3 regions of the Kribbella sp. NBC_00889 genome follow, and region 2 is predicted to be linked to each of the others. Evidence: riboswitches for the same ligand, from Rfam matches in the RefSeq annotation. Region 2 holds a riboswitch; each other region holds the start of a gene.
The links. A riboswitch is a leader RNA that binds a small molecule or an ion and turns the genes downstream of it on or off. The one in region 2 is predicted to bind cobalamin.

Region 1 (3,271 bases), 890 kb from region 2:
AACCGCGGGAACATCAACTGCGCGAGCTGCGCACCCTTCACCCGCTTCAGCGCCTCGTCGGTGTCGATCACGCCCTCGTCGATCAGGCTGGTCGCGATCCGGAACGCGGCCGCCGCGGTCCGCTTGCCGACCCGCGTCTGCAGCATCCACAGTTTGCCGCGCTCGACAGTGAACTCGATGTCGCACAGGTCGCGGTAGTGGCCCTCGAGCTTGGCCATGATCGCCATCAGATCGTCGTACGACGTCTTGTCGATCTGCTCCAGGTCCGCGAGGGGGACGGTGTTGCGAATGCCGGCCACCACGTCCTCGCCCTGCGCGTTTTGCAGGTAGTCGCCGTACACACCGGGCTGACCGCTCGACGGGTCGCGGGTGAACGCGACGCCGGTGCCGGAGTCCATGCCGAGGTTGCCGAACACCATCGAGCAGATGTTGACCGCAGTACCGAGGTCGGTCGGGATCCGCTCCTGCCGGCGGTAGAGGATCGCGCGCTCGGAGTTCCACGAGCCGAAGACGGCCTCGATCGCCAGGTCCATCTGGGTCCGCGGGTCCTGCGGGAACTCGCGGCCGGTGTGCTCGTGGACGGCCTGCTTGAAGGTCTCGACCAGGCGCTTCAGGTCGTCCGCGTCCAGGTCGAGGTCGTTGCGGGTGCCCTTGGCTTCCTCGGCCGCCTCGATCGCGCCCTCGAACACGTCGCCGTCCATGCCGAGCACGGTCTTGCCGAACATCTGGATCAACCGGCGGTACGCGTCCCAGGCGAACCGCGGGTTGCCGGAGTGATGCGCGAGCCCGTTCACCGAGTCGTCGTTCAGGCCGACGTTCAGAACGGTCTCCATCATCCCGGGCATCGACACGGCCGCTCCGGACCGGACCGAGACGAGCAGCGGGTCGTCGGCCTGGCCGAGCTTCTTGCCCATCTTCTGCTGCAGTACGTCGACGTGGTGGTCGATCTCGTCGGCCAACTCCGGTGGCACCGAGCCGGTGGCCAGGTACGCGCGGCAGGCCTCGGCGCTGATGGTGAATCCGGGTGGCACCGGCAGGCCGAGGTTGGTCATCTCGGCCAGGTTCGCCCCCTTCCCGCCGAGCAGCTCCTTCATGTCCTTGTTGCCTTCGGCGAAGTCGTAGACGAGTTTCGGCACGATCACTCCCTGTGGTTCAGGCGGTGCTTCTGAGCGCGGTGTGGTGGCCCGCTGGCCCATCGACTCCAGTGGCGGGGGCGTTGCTCTCAGAGTAAGCCCGAAAACCAGTCCAGTTGAACACTGGTCTCACGATGCCGACGTGACTCTGCCCACAGGTCGAAGGCCGGAAAACCCTTCCCCCGTTGACAACGCAAGACAATCGGCACGTTCGCCAACGAAACCTTCCAGCGAATCGCTCCCGGGGTTTCGTCGTGTCGACGGCGGGCACCGCGAGTGGTGTTCGTCTCGCCGTCCGGCGCGTCGCGGTGCCCGCGGGTTACGCTCGGCACTGCCGACGGTTCGCCTGGTCGGGTGGTCGACGACGAGGCGAGGCAAGAGGGAACCCGGTGTGAATCCGGGACTGCCCCGCAGCGGTGAACGGGAACGACAGCCGTCAGACAGCACTGGACGCCCGGCGTCCGGGAAGCGACGGCCAGTAGGCCGACCGGTCGGACCGACCGGACTGCCCGTGAGTCCGAAGACCTGCCGACGGTCCGCGCACCAGCCGGTGCGCGGTGGATCGGTGGTCTCGTGGGAGGACCCGTCCGGCGTCTCCGCGACCCCGCCGATCCCTGGCACGCTCGCGAGGAGAGAGACGTGAACACCATCAAGACAGTGCTGGGCTATCCGCGCATCGGCCCGGACCGTGAACTCAAGAAGGCCGTCGAGAAGTACTGGTCCGGCGACAGCGACGCGGCCGAACTGGAGGCGACCGCCCACCGACTGCGCGCCGACACCTGGCGCGACCTGGCCGGCCGCGGACTCGACGTTCTCCCCGGTAACACCTTCTCGTACTACGACCAGATGCTCGACCACGTGCAGCTGTTCGGGATCATTCCGGAGCGCTTCCGCGCCCTCGGTCGCTCCGGACTCGACACGTACTTCGCGATGGCACGTGGCCACGCCGAGGTCGCGCCGCTGGAGCTGACCAAGTGGTTCGACACCAACTACCACTACTTGGTCCCCGAGCTCACCGAGAACACGGTGTTCCGGCTCAACCCGGCCAAGCCACTCGAAGACCTGGCGGCCGCGCGAGAAGCCGGTGTGGAGACCCGCCCGGTCCTGATCGGACCACTGACCTTCCTGCTGCTCTCGAAATCCACAACTCCGGGCTTCGAGCCACTCAGCCTGCTCGACCGTCTCCTGGACGCGTACGCCGAACTCCTCGGCAGGCTCGATGCCGCGGGAGCCGACTGGGTGCAGCTGGACGAGCCGGCGTTGGTCCAGGACCGCACACCGGCTGAGCTCGACGCTCTCCGTCGCGCGTACGACCGGTTGGCGAAGCTCACCGAACGCCCGCGTCTCCTGGTCGCGACGTACTTCGGAGATCCCGGTGCTGCCCTGCCGGTGCTGGCGTCCACCGCGGTCGAGGGGCTGGCGGTCGACCTCGTGTCCACTCCTGGCCTGGTCGACCAACTGGCCGTCTTGCCGGCCATCCAGCGTAAGACCGTTTTCGCCGGGGTGGTCGACGGCAGGAACGTCTGGCGCACTGCCCTGGGTGAGGCGTTGTCGACCTGCGTGAAGCTGCTCGGCTCCGTCGGCCGGCTCGCCGTCTCCACCTCGTGCTCGCTGCTCCACCTGCCGTACGACGTGGATGCGGAGGACGAGCTCGATCCGCAGGTGCGGGCGCGACTCGCGTTCGCGCGGCAGAAAGTCGACGAGGTGGTCCTGCTCGGCCGTGCGCTCAGCGAGGACGAGCCCGGCGTATTGGTGAACCTCGACAATCCGTCCCGCGGCCCGTTGAACGAGTCCGGCCTCGCTCGTGAGCAGGCGGTCCGCGACCGGGTCGCCGCGATCGGTCCCGAGGATCGGCAGCGAGCGCCGTACGACGAACGCCGGAAGGCGCAGGAGTCGATCGGGCTGCAGGATCTCGCGACCACCACGATCGGCTCGTTCCCGCAGACCGCGGATCTCCGCCGTACCCGGACCGAACTCCGGTCCGGCCGGATCGACCAGGCGACGTACGACGAGCGGATGCGGGCCGAGATCGCGCGGGTGATCAGCCTGCAGGAAGAACTCGGGCTGGACGTGCTCGTGCACGGCGAGCCCGAGCGCAACGACATGGTCCAGTACTTCGCCGAACAGCTGGACGGCTT
Region 2 (3,271 bases):
CGCCGCGAGCCCCTGACTGTTCAGACACCAGCGCAGCGTACGACGGCGTCGGGTTCTCACGTGTCGCGACCGGGGCGAGGTGGTGGTCGTAGGCTGGGCGAGGCATTCTGGTCGACGGAACGGGAGCATCGGCATGGTTGTGGAGCAGACCCGGGAAGCGGTTCTCGAACTCTTGGCGAGCCTGTCGCCGGCGCAGCTGGACAAGATCAAGGCGGCGTTCGACACCCCGGACCATAAGCAGTGGACCTACCTGCCGGGTGCGGTACCGGGCCTTCCGCTGACGGAGCTGACTCCGGCCCAGCAGCAGTTGGTGGAGCGGCTCGTCGCGATCGGGTGCAGTGAGCGCGGTGTGGCCGACGTCTGGGCGGTGTGGGACGCGGAGATCATCGTGCGCGGGATCCCGGCCCTGCCGCCGAGCGGCGAGTGGGAGGGATCCGTCGTCGGCGACCGGTACTTCCTGCGGGTGCTGGGCGATCCGGCTGGGACGGAGCCGTGGGCCTGGCGGCTGAACGGGCATCACCTCGCGTTGCACGTGACACTCGTGGACGGGGCGATCTCGTTCACCCCGCAGTTCCTCGGGTCGAATCCGGCCGAGGTCCGGTCCGGGCCGCAGGCCGGCCGGCGTTTCCTCGCCGCCGAGCAGGACCTGGGCTTCCAGCTCCTGCACGCGCTCGAGCCGGCCCAGCGTGAGGTGGCCGTCGTCTCGCCGGACGCACCCGACGACATCCTGACCCGGCACGACCCGGTCGCCGACGCCAAGCTTCTCCACCAGGGCCTCGCGTACGGCGACATGACCGCGGAACAACGGCAGTTGTTCAGCCTCCTCATCGGCCAGTACGTCGGGAGGGCCGCCGGACCGATCGGGTTGCAGACCTGGCAGGACATCACCGACCAGGGCATCGAGCGCCTCAGCTTCGCCTGGGCCGGCGCGACCGAACCCGGCATCGGCCACCGCCACTACTACTCGATCGCCGGCCCGACGTTCCTGGCCGAGTACGACAACACCCAGGACGACGCCAACCACATCCACTCGGTCTGGCGAGACCTCCGCAACGACTGGGGCACCGACCTCCTCGCCGCCCACTACGCCATGCACCGCTGAGCGATTCAGCGGAACTGGTGGGTCGCGACCCAGTTCGCGACTTGGCGGCCGAGCCGGTTCCCGCCGCGGCCTGCGTCGATGCGTGGGCCTAGGCTCGTGGCTGCTTCAGGGTCGTCCGTTCGGCGATCGCGTTCCAGGTCGTGACCACCGCCGGATCCGTGTCATCGGTGCCGTCGCCTTGGCGAATGCCGGTCGCCAGGCTGGTCGGGACCAGGACGGCCGAGGCGACGAGACCGGCAGCCAGAGCGATGACGAGTCCAGGGTGTTCGCGGCGCACCGGATTCTCCTTCAGCCGCCTTCTGGTCACCTCCAGCATAAGTGGGCGCGTCCGATAGAGTCTCGGCGTCAAGCGATGGCAACTGCAGGAACCCGGTGTGAGTCCGGGACGGTCCCGCCACTGTGACCCAGCGCCGTAGTCAGGCGTAGGGGAGTCAGGAACTGCCGCTGTCGCACCTCCGGACGGGGCGTGGACACCCCGAGGAAGGACCGGTCGCGCATGCCCGCGAACCTCCTGCTGCTCTCCACCGCCGACACCGATCTGCTCGCCGCCGCCGAGGCGGACGCCGGCTGGAAGGTCGCTAACCCCGCCCGGCTCGACCTCGCCGACCTGGCCCCGTTGCTGGACGCGGCCGAGATCGTCGTGGTCCGGTTGCTCGGCGGTCGCCGGGCCTGGGAGGAGGGCCTCGACGCGGTGCTCGCCTCCGGCAAGCCGGCGGTCGTGGTCAGTGGCGAGGCCGCGCCCGACGCCGAACTGATGTCGTTGTCGACCGTGCCGGCGGGCGCGGTGACCGAGGCGCTGGCCTACCTGCGTGAAGGCGGCTCCGAGAATCTGCGTAACCTGGCCGGCTTCCTGAGCGACACGCTGCTGCTGACGGGCGACGCGTTCGACCCGCCCCGCGCACTCCCGGCGTACGGCGTCCGCGGGACGTTCGTCGAGGATGAGCGGCCGGTGGTCGGCATCGTCTACTACCGAGCGCACGAGATCTCCGGGAACACGGCCTTCGTCGATGCGCTGGCGAGTGCGGTCGAGGCCGCCGGCGCGCAGTCGCTGCCCGTGTACTGCGGGACGCTCCGCGGACTCGACCCGACCAGCGATGAGAACGCCGGACTGTTCGACCTGCTGCGGAAGTGCGACGTCCTCGTCACGACCCTCCTGGCCGCCGGCGGATCCGTCGCGGCCAACGCGAGCGCGGGCGGCTCGGACGATGCCTGGGACGCCGGCGCGCTCGCGTCCCTCGACATCCCGCTGATCCAGGGCCTCGCGCTGACCTCGACCCGCGAGCAGTGGCTGGCCAGCGACGCCGCGATCAGTCCGATGGACGCCGCGACCCAGGTGGCGATCCCCGAGTTCGACGGACGACTGATCACGATCCCGTTCTCCTTCAAGGCGTACGACGCCGACGATCTGGCCCGGTACGCGCCGGACCCGGAGCGGTGTACCCGGCTGGCTGGGATCGCGGTGGCGCATGCACGGCTCCGCCACGTGCCGAACGGCGACAAGCGACTCGCGCTGGTGCTGTCGTCGTACCCGACCAAGCACGCCCGGATCGGGAACGCGGTCGGCCTTGACACTCCAGCCTCGGCGGTCGTCCTGCTCGGGCAGCTCGAGGACGCCGGGTACGACCTCGGCGGCCTCGACCTCAGTGAACTGCAGGGCGCGGACGGCGCAGACGGGCTCATTCACCGACTGATCGCGGCGGGCGGTCACGACGTTGATTGGCTCACCGACGAGCAGTTGGCCAGCGCCGTCGCGACGATCCCGCGGTCGGTCTACCAGCAATGGTTCGGTCGCGTCCCGGAGTCGTTGCGCGAGGCAATGACCAAGGCGTGGGGCGAGCCGCCCGGTGAGCTGTACGTCGACACGTCCGGGGACGAGCCCGCGATCGCGTTGGCGGCGCTGCGCTTCGGGAACGTCGTACTGATGATCCAGCCGCCGCGCGGCTTCGGGGAGAACCCGGTCGCGATCTACCACGACCCGGACATGGCGCCGTCGCACCACTACCTGGCGGCGTACCGCTGGCTGGAGGCCGCGCCGTCGGATGGCGGCTTCGGTGCGCACGCGGTCGTCCACCTGGGCAAGCACGGCACGCTCGAATGGCTGCCGGGCAAGGGGATCGGGCTGGCGGCAGGCTGCGCGCCGGACGCGGTCCTCGGGAATCTGCCGATGGT
Region 3 (3,271 bases), 2.5 Mb from region 2:
AGATCACCGACGGCCGACGCAACCGCGTCTACGAGGCGCCCGAACTGATCGACGCGTTCACCCTGCTCGAACGCCGCTTCGCCAGCCCGGCCGCGGACACCCGGATCGAGCCGCCTAGCAGACCGGTTCCATCGAGGCCAGCACCAACACGCAACGCACATTGACTTTCGTCTCCCGAGCGAGCAAGAATTCGAACATATGTTCGATCATACAGGGAGAGATGATGCCAGAGCCGTTCGACTGGGACATCCTGCACCGGCCATCGGCGATGGCCATGGTCCGGGGCCAGCTCGGCTTCAGCTGGATGGTGCTGTCCGGCCGGCTCGCGCAGTTGACCGACGACCAGTACTTCTGGCGACCGAGCAGCGAGGCGCTGACCGTCGTACGCCGGCACTACACCGGGCGGTTCCGATCACTCGGGTCCGGCGAGTGGGTCGCGCAGTGGCCCGACGAGCCGGACCATCGCGGACCACGCACGATCGCCTGGCTGATCGCCCATCTGACCGAGACGTTCTTCGAGCGCTGGGAGTGGACCTTCGGCGCGAGCCAACAGGGACGTGCCGACATCACCCTGCACGGCAACGCGCGCGATGCGGTGGCGTGGCTGACCCACTGGGTCGAGGCCTGGCAGGACGCGATCGCCGCTCTCGACGAGGAGCAGGTGATGACGATCGGCCTCAGCCAGGCGACCGAGCTGGACGCGGGCGAGCCGTTCGGTCACGTCGTACTGCGGCTGAATCGCGAGCTGATCCACCATGGCTCGGAGATCATGACGCTGCAGGACCTCTACGCGGTCGCGGCGTGAGGACCACAACATGTGCGACACGCGGCGTGGCGCTACCACAAGATGTAGGGGCTGCCGCTTAGCATCACTACTGCTGGTGGTTCGGAGTGGCTCTGCATATTTGGACAGCTCATCGCGTCCTGGCACCACAAGATGTGGGGCCACGCCGAGGCAACAGGGGAATCCGGTGCGAGTCCGGAACTGCCCCGCAACGGTGAGCGGAAGCCTTCCGCGAGTCCGGATACCTGCCACCAGCGCGTGCACCGCCGGTGCACGTGGTCCGAGACCTCGCGGGTGGGTCGCAGGGCGTGGCGGCAGTGTTCCCGGCCGGTGCTGCCGGCCCCGTCGTGCGCCCCTCCGCGTGGCTCCGGTCCTCCGAACTCTTTTGGAGACAACACCTGTGACGATTGCTTCCTCATCCCGGTCGGCGACAGCCGACCGGTCGGTCCAGCTGACCGTCGTACGCCGCGACGGCGGCCACACCGGTTTCGACCAGACCAAGATCTCGGTCGCCATGACCAAGGCGTTCCTCGCCGTCGAGGGTGCCGAGGCGGGCACCACCCACCGGGTCCGTGACCTGGTGACGGACCTGACCGGCCGGGTCGTCGAGGCCCTGACGAGCCGCGGTGACGCCCGCCGCAGCCTGCAGGTCGAGGACATCCAGGACCAGGTCGAGCTGGCGCTGATGCGCGCCGGCGAGCACCAGGTCGCCCGTGCGTACGTCCTCTACCGCGAGGAGCGCACCAAGGCCCGCACCCCGGCCGACCCTTCCGGTATCACCGACAAGCCCACGCTCAGCGTCCGCGCGGCCGACGGCAGCATCGCGCCGCTCGATGTCGACAGGTTGCGCGTGATCGTCGCGGAGGCGGCCACGGGTCTGGACGCGGTCGACCCCGAGCTGATCCTCGACGAGACCCTTGGCTCCTGCTACGACGGCATCGCACAACACGAGGTCGAGCTCGCTCTGGTGATGGCCGCCCGGTCGTACGTCGAGACCGAGCCGCAGTACAGCTTCGCCGCGTCCCGGCTGCTGCTCGACCAGATCCGTCGCGAGGCGCTCGGCCGGGTCCACGGCGAGCCGCGGCAGGCGAGCCAGGCGGAGATGGCCCAGGCGTACGTGGACTACTTCCCGCGCTACGTCGAACTCGGGGTCGAAGCCGGGCATCTCGATCCCGAGCTGGCCACCTTCGACCTCCCGCGCCTCGCCGCCGCGATCCGGCCCGAGCGCGACCTGGACTTCACCTTCCTCAGCCTGCAGACCTTGTACGACCGCTACCTGCTGCACATCGACAAGGTGCGCTTCGAGCTGCCGCAGGCGCTTTTCCTGCGCGTCGCGATGGGGATAGCGCTGCGCGAGGACGACCGTGACGCCAAGGCCATCGAGTTCTACGAAATGCTCAGCTCGTTCCGGTTCATGACGTCGACGCCGATCCTGTTCAACTCCGGCACGACCCGACCGCAGCTGTCTGCCTGCTTCCTGACCACAGTCCAGGACGACCTGGCCGAGATCTTCGCAGGCATCCGCAACAACGCGCTGCTCGCCAAGTACTCCGGCGGCCTCGGCAACGACTGGACCCCGGTGCGCGGCATCGGCGCCAGGATCCGCGGGACCAACGGTGAGTCGCAGGGCGTCGTACCGTTCCTGAAGATCGCCAACGACACCGCGGTCGCGGTGAACCAGGGTGGCAAGCGCAAGGGTGCGGTCTGCGCGTACCTCGAGACCTGGCACATCGATATCGAGGAGTTCCTCGATCTGCGCAAGAACACCGGAGACGAGCGGCGCCGTACCCACGACATGAACACCGCGAACTGGGTCCCCGACCTGTTCATGCAACGGGTCGAGGCCGGCGGCGACTGGACACTCTTCTCCCCCGACGACGTGCCCGAGCTGCACGACCTGTACGGCACTGCGTTCGCGGAGGCTTACCGCGGTTACGAGCAGGCCGCGGACCGTGGCGAGATCCGGGTGTTCAAGCGGGTCAAGGCGGTCGATCTGTGGCGGCGGATGCTCACGGTGCTCTTCGAGACCGGGCACCCGTGGATCACGTTCAAGGACCCGTGCAACCTGCGCTCGCCGCAGCAGCACGACGGTGTCGTCCACTCCTCGAACCTGTGCACCGAGATCACCCTGAACACCAGCGCCGACGAGATCGCCGTCTGCAACCTCGGCTCGGTGAACCTGGCTGCCCACGTCACACCTGACGGGCTGGACGCCGAGCTGCTCCGCGACACCGTCATGGCGGCGGTCCGGATGCTCGACAACACCATCGACACGAACTTCTACACCACGCCCGAGTCGGAGCGGTCGAACCTGCGGCACCGGCCGATCAGTCTCGGCCTGATGGGGTTCTCCGACGCACTCTTCCGGCTACGGATACCGTATGCCTCAGAGGCGGCGGTCGCCTTCGCCGACAGCTCGATGGAGCAGATCAGCTACCACGCGATCGAGGCGTCCAGCGATCTCGCCGCCGAGCGCGGCCGCTACTC

Region 1: another riboswitch for cobalamin. It lies ahead of metE (5-methyltetrahydropteroyltriglutamate--homocysteine S-methyltransferase); the one in region 2 lies ahead of cobN (cobaltochelatase subunit CobN).
Region 3: another riboswitch for cobalamin. It lies ahead of OG817_RS06215 (ribonucleoside-diphosphate reductase subunit alpha); the one in region 2 lies ahead of cobN (cobaltochelatase subunit CobN).

What each region holds. Positions count from the first base shown of each region.
Region 1 covers NZ_CP108783.1:4,683,959-4,687,229, forward strand. Annotated here, with positions in the region: gene ppdK (pyruvate, phosphate dikinase) at 1-1,136, opposite strand, end outside; cobalamin riboswitch at 1,455-1,681, shown strand; gene metE (5-methyltetrahydropteroyltriglutamate--homocysteine S-methyltransferase) at 1,773-3,271, shown strand, end outside.
Region 2 covers NZ_CP108783.1:3,795,594-3,798,864, reverse strand. Annotated here, with positions in the region: gene OG817_RS18520 (hypothetical protein) at 1-28, opposite strand, end outside; gene OG817_RS18515 (DUF3500 domain-containing protein) at 134-1,102, shown strand; gene OG817_RS18510 (hypothetical protein) at 1,191-1,409, opposite strand; cobalamin riboswitch at 1,436-1,563, shown strand; gene cobN (cobaltochelatase subunit CobN) at 1,599-3,271, shown strand, end outside.
Region 3 covers NZ_CP108783.1:1,281,390-1,284,660, reverse strand. Annotated here, with positions in the region: gene OG817_RS06225 (Fic family protein) at 1-164, shown strand, start outside; gene OG817_RS06220 (DinB family protein) at 224-805, shown strand; cobalamin riboswitch at 909-1,052, shown strand; gene OG817_RS06215 (ribonucleoside-diphosphate reductase subunit alpha) at 1,185-3,271, shown strand, end outside.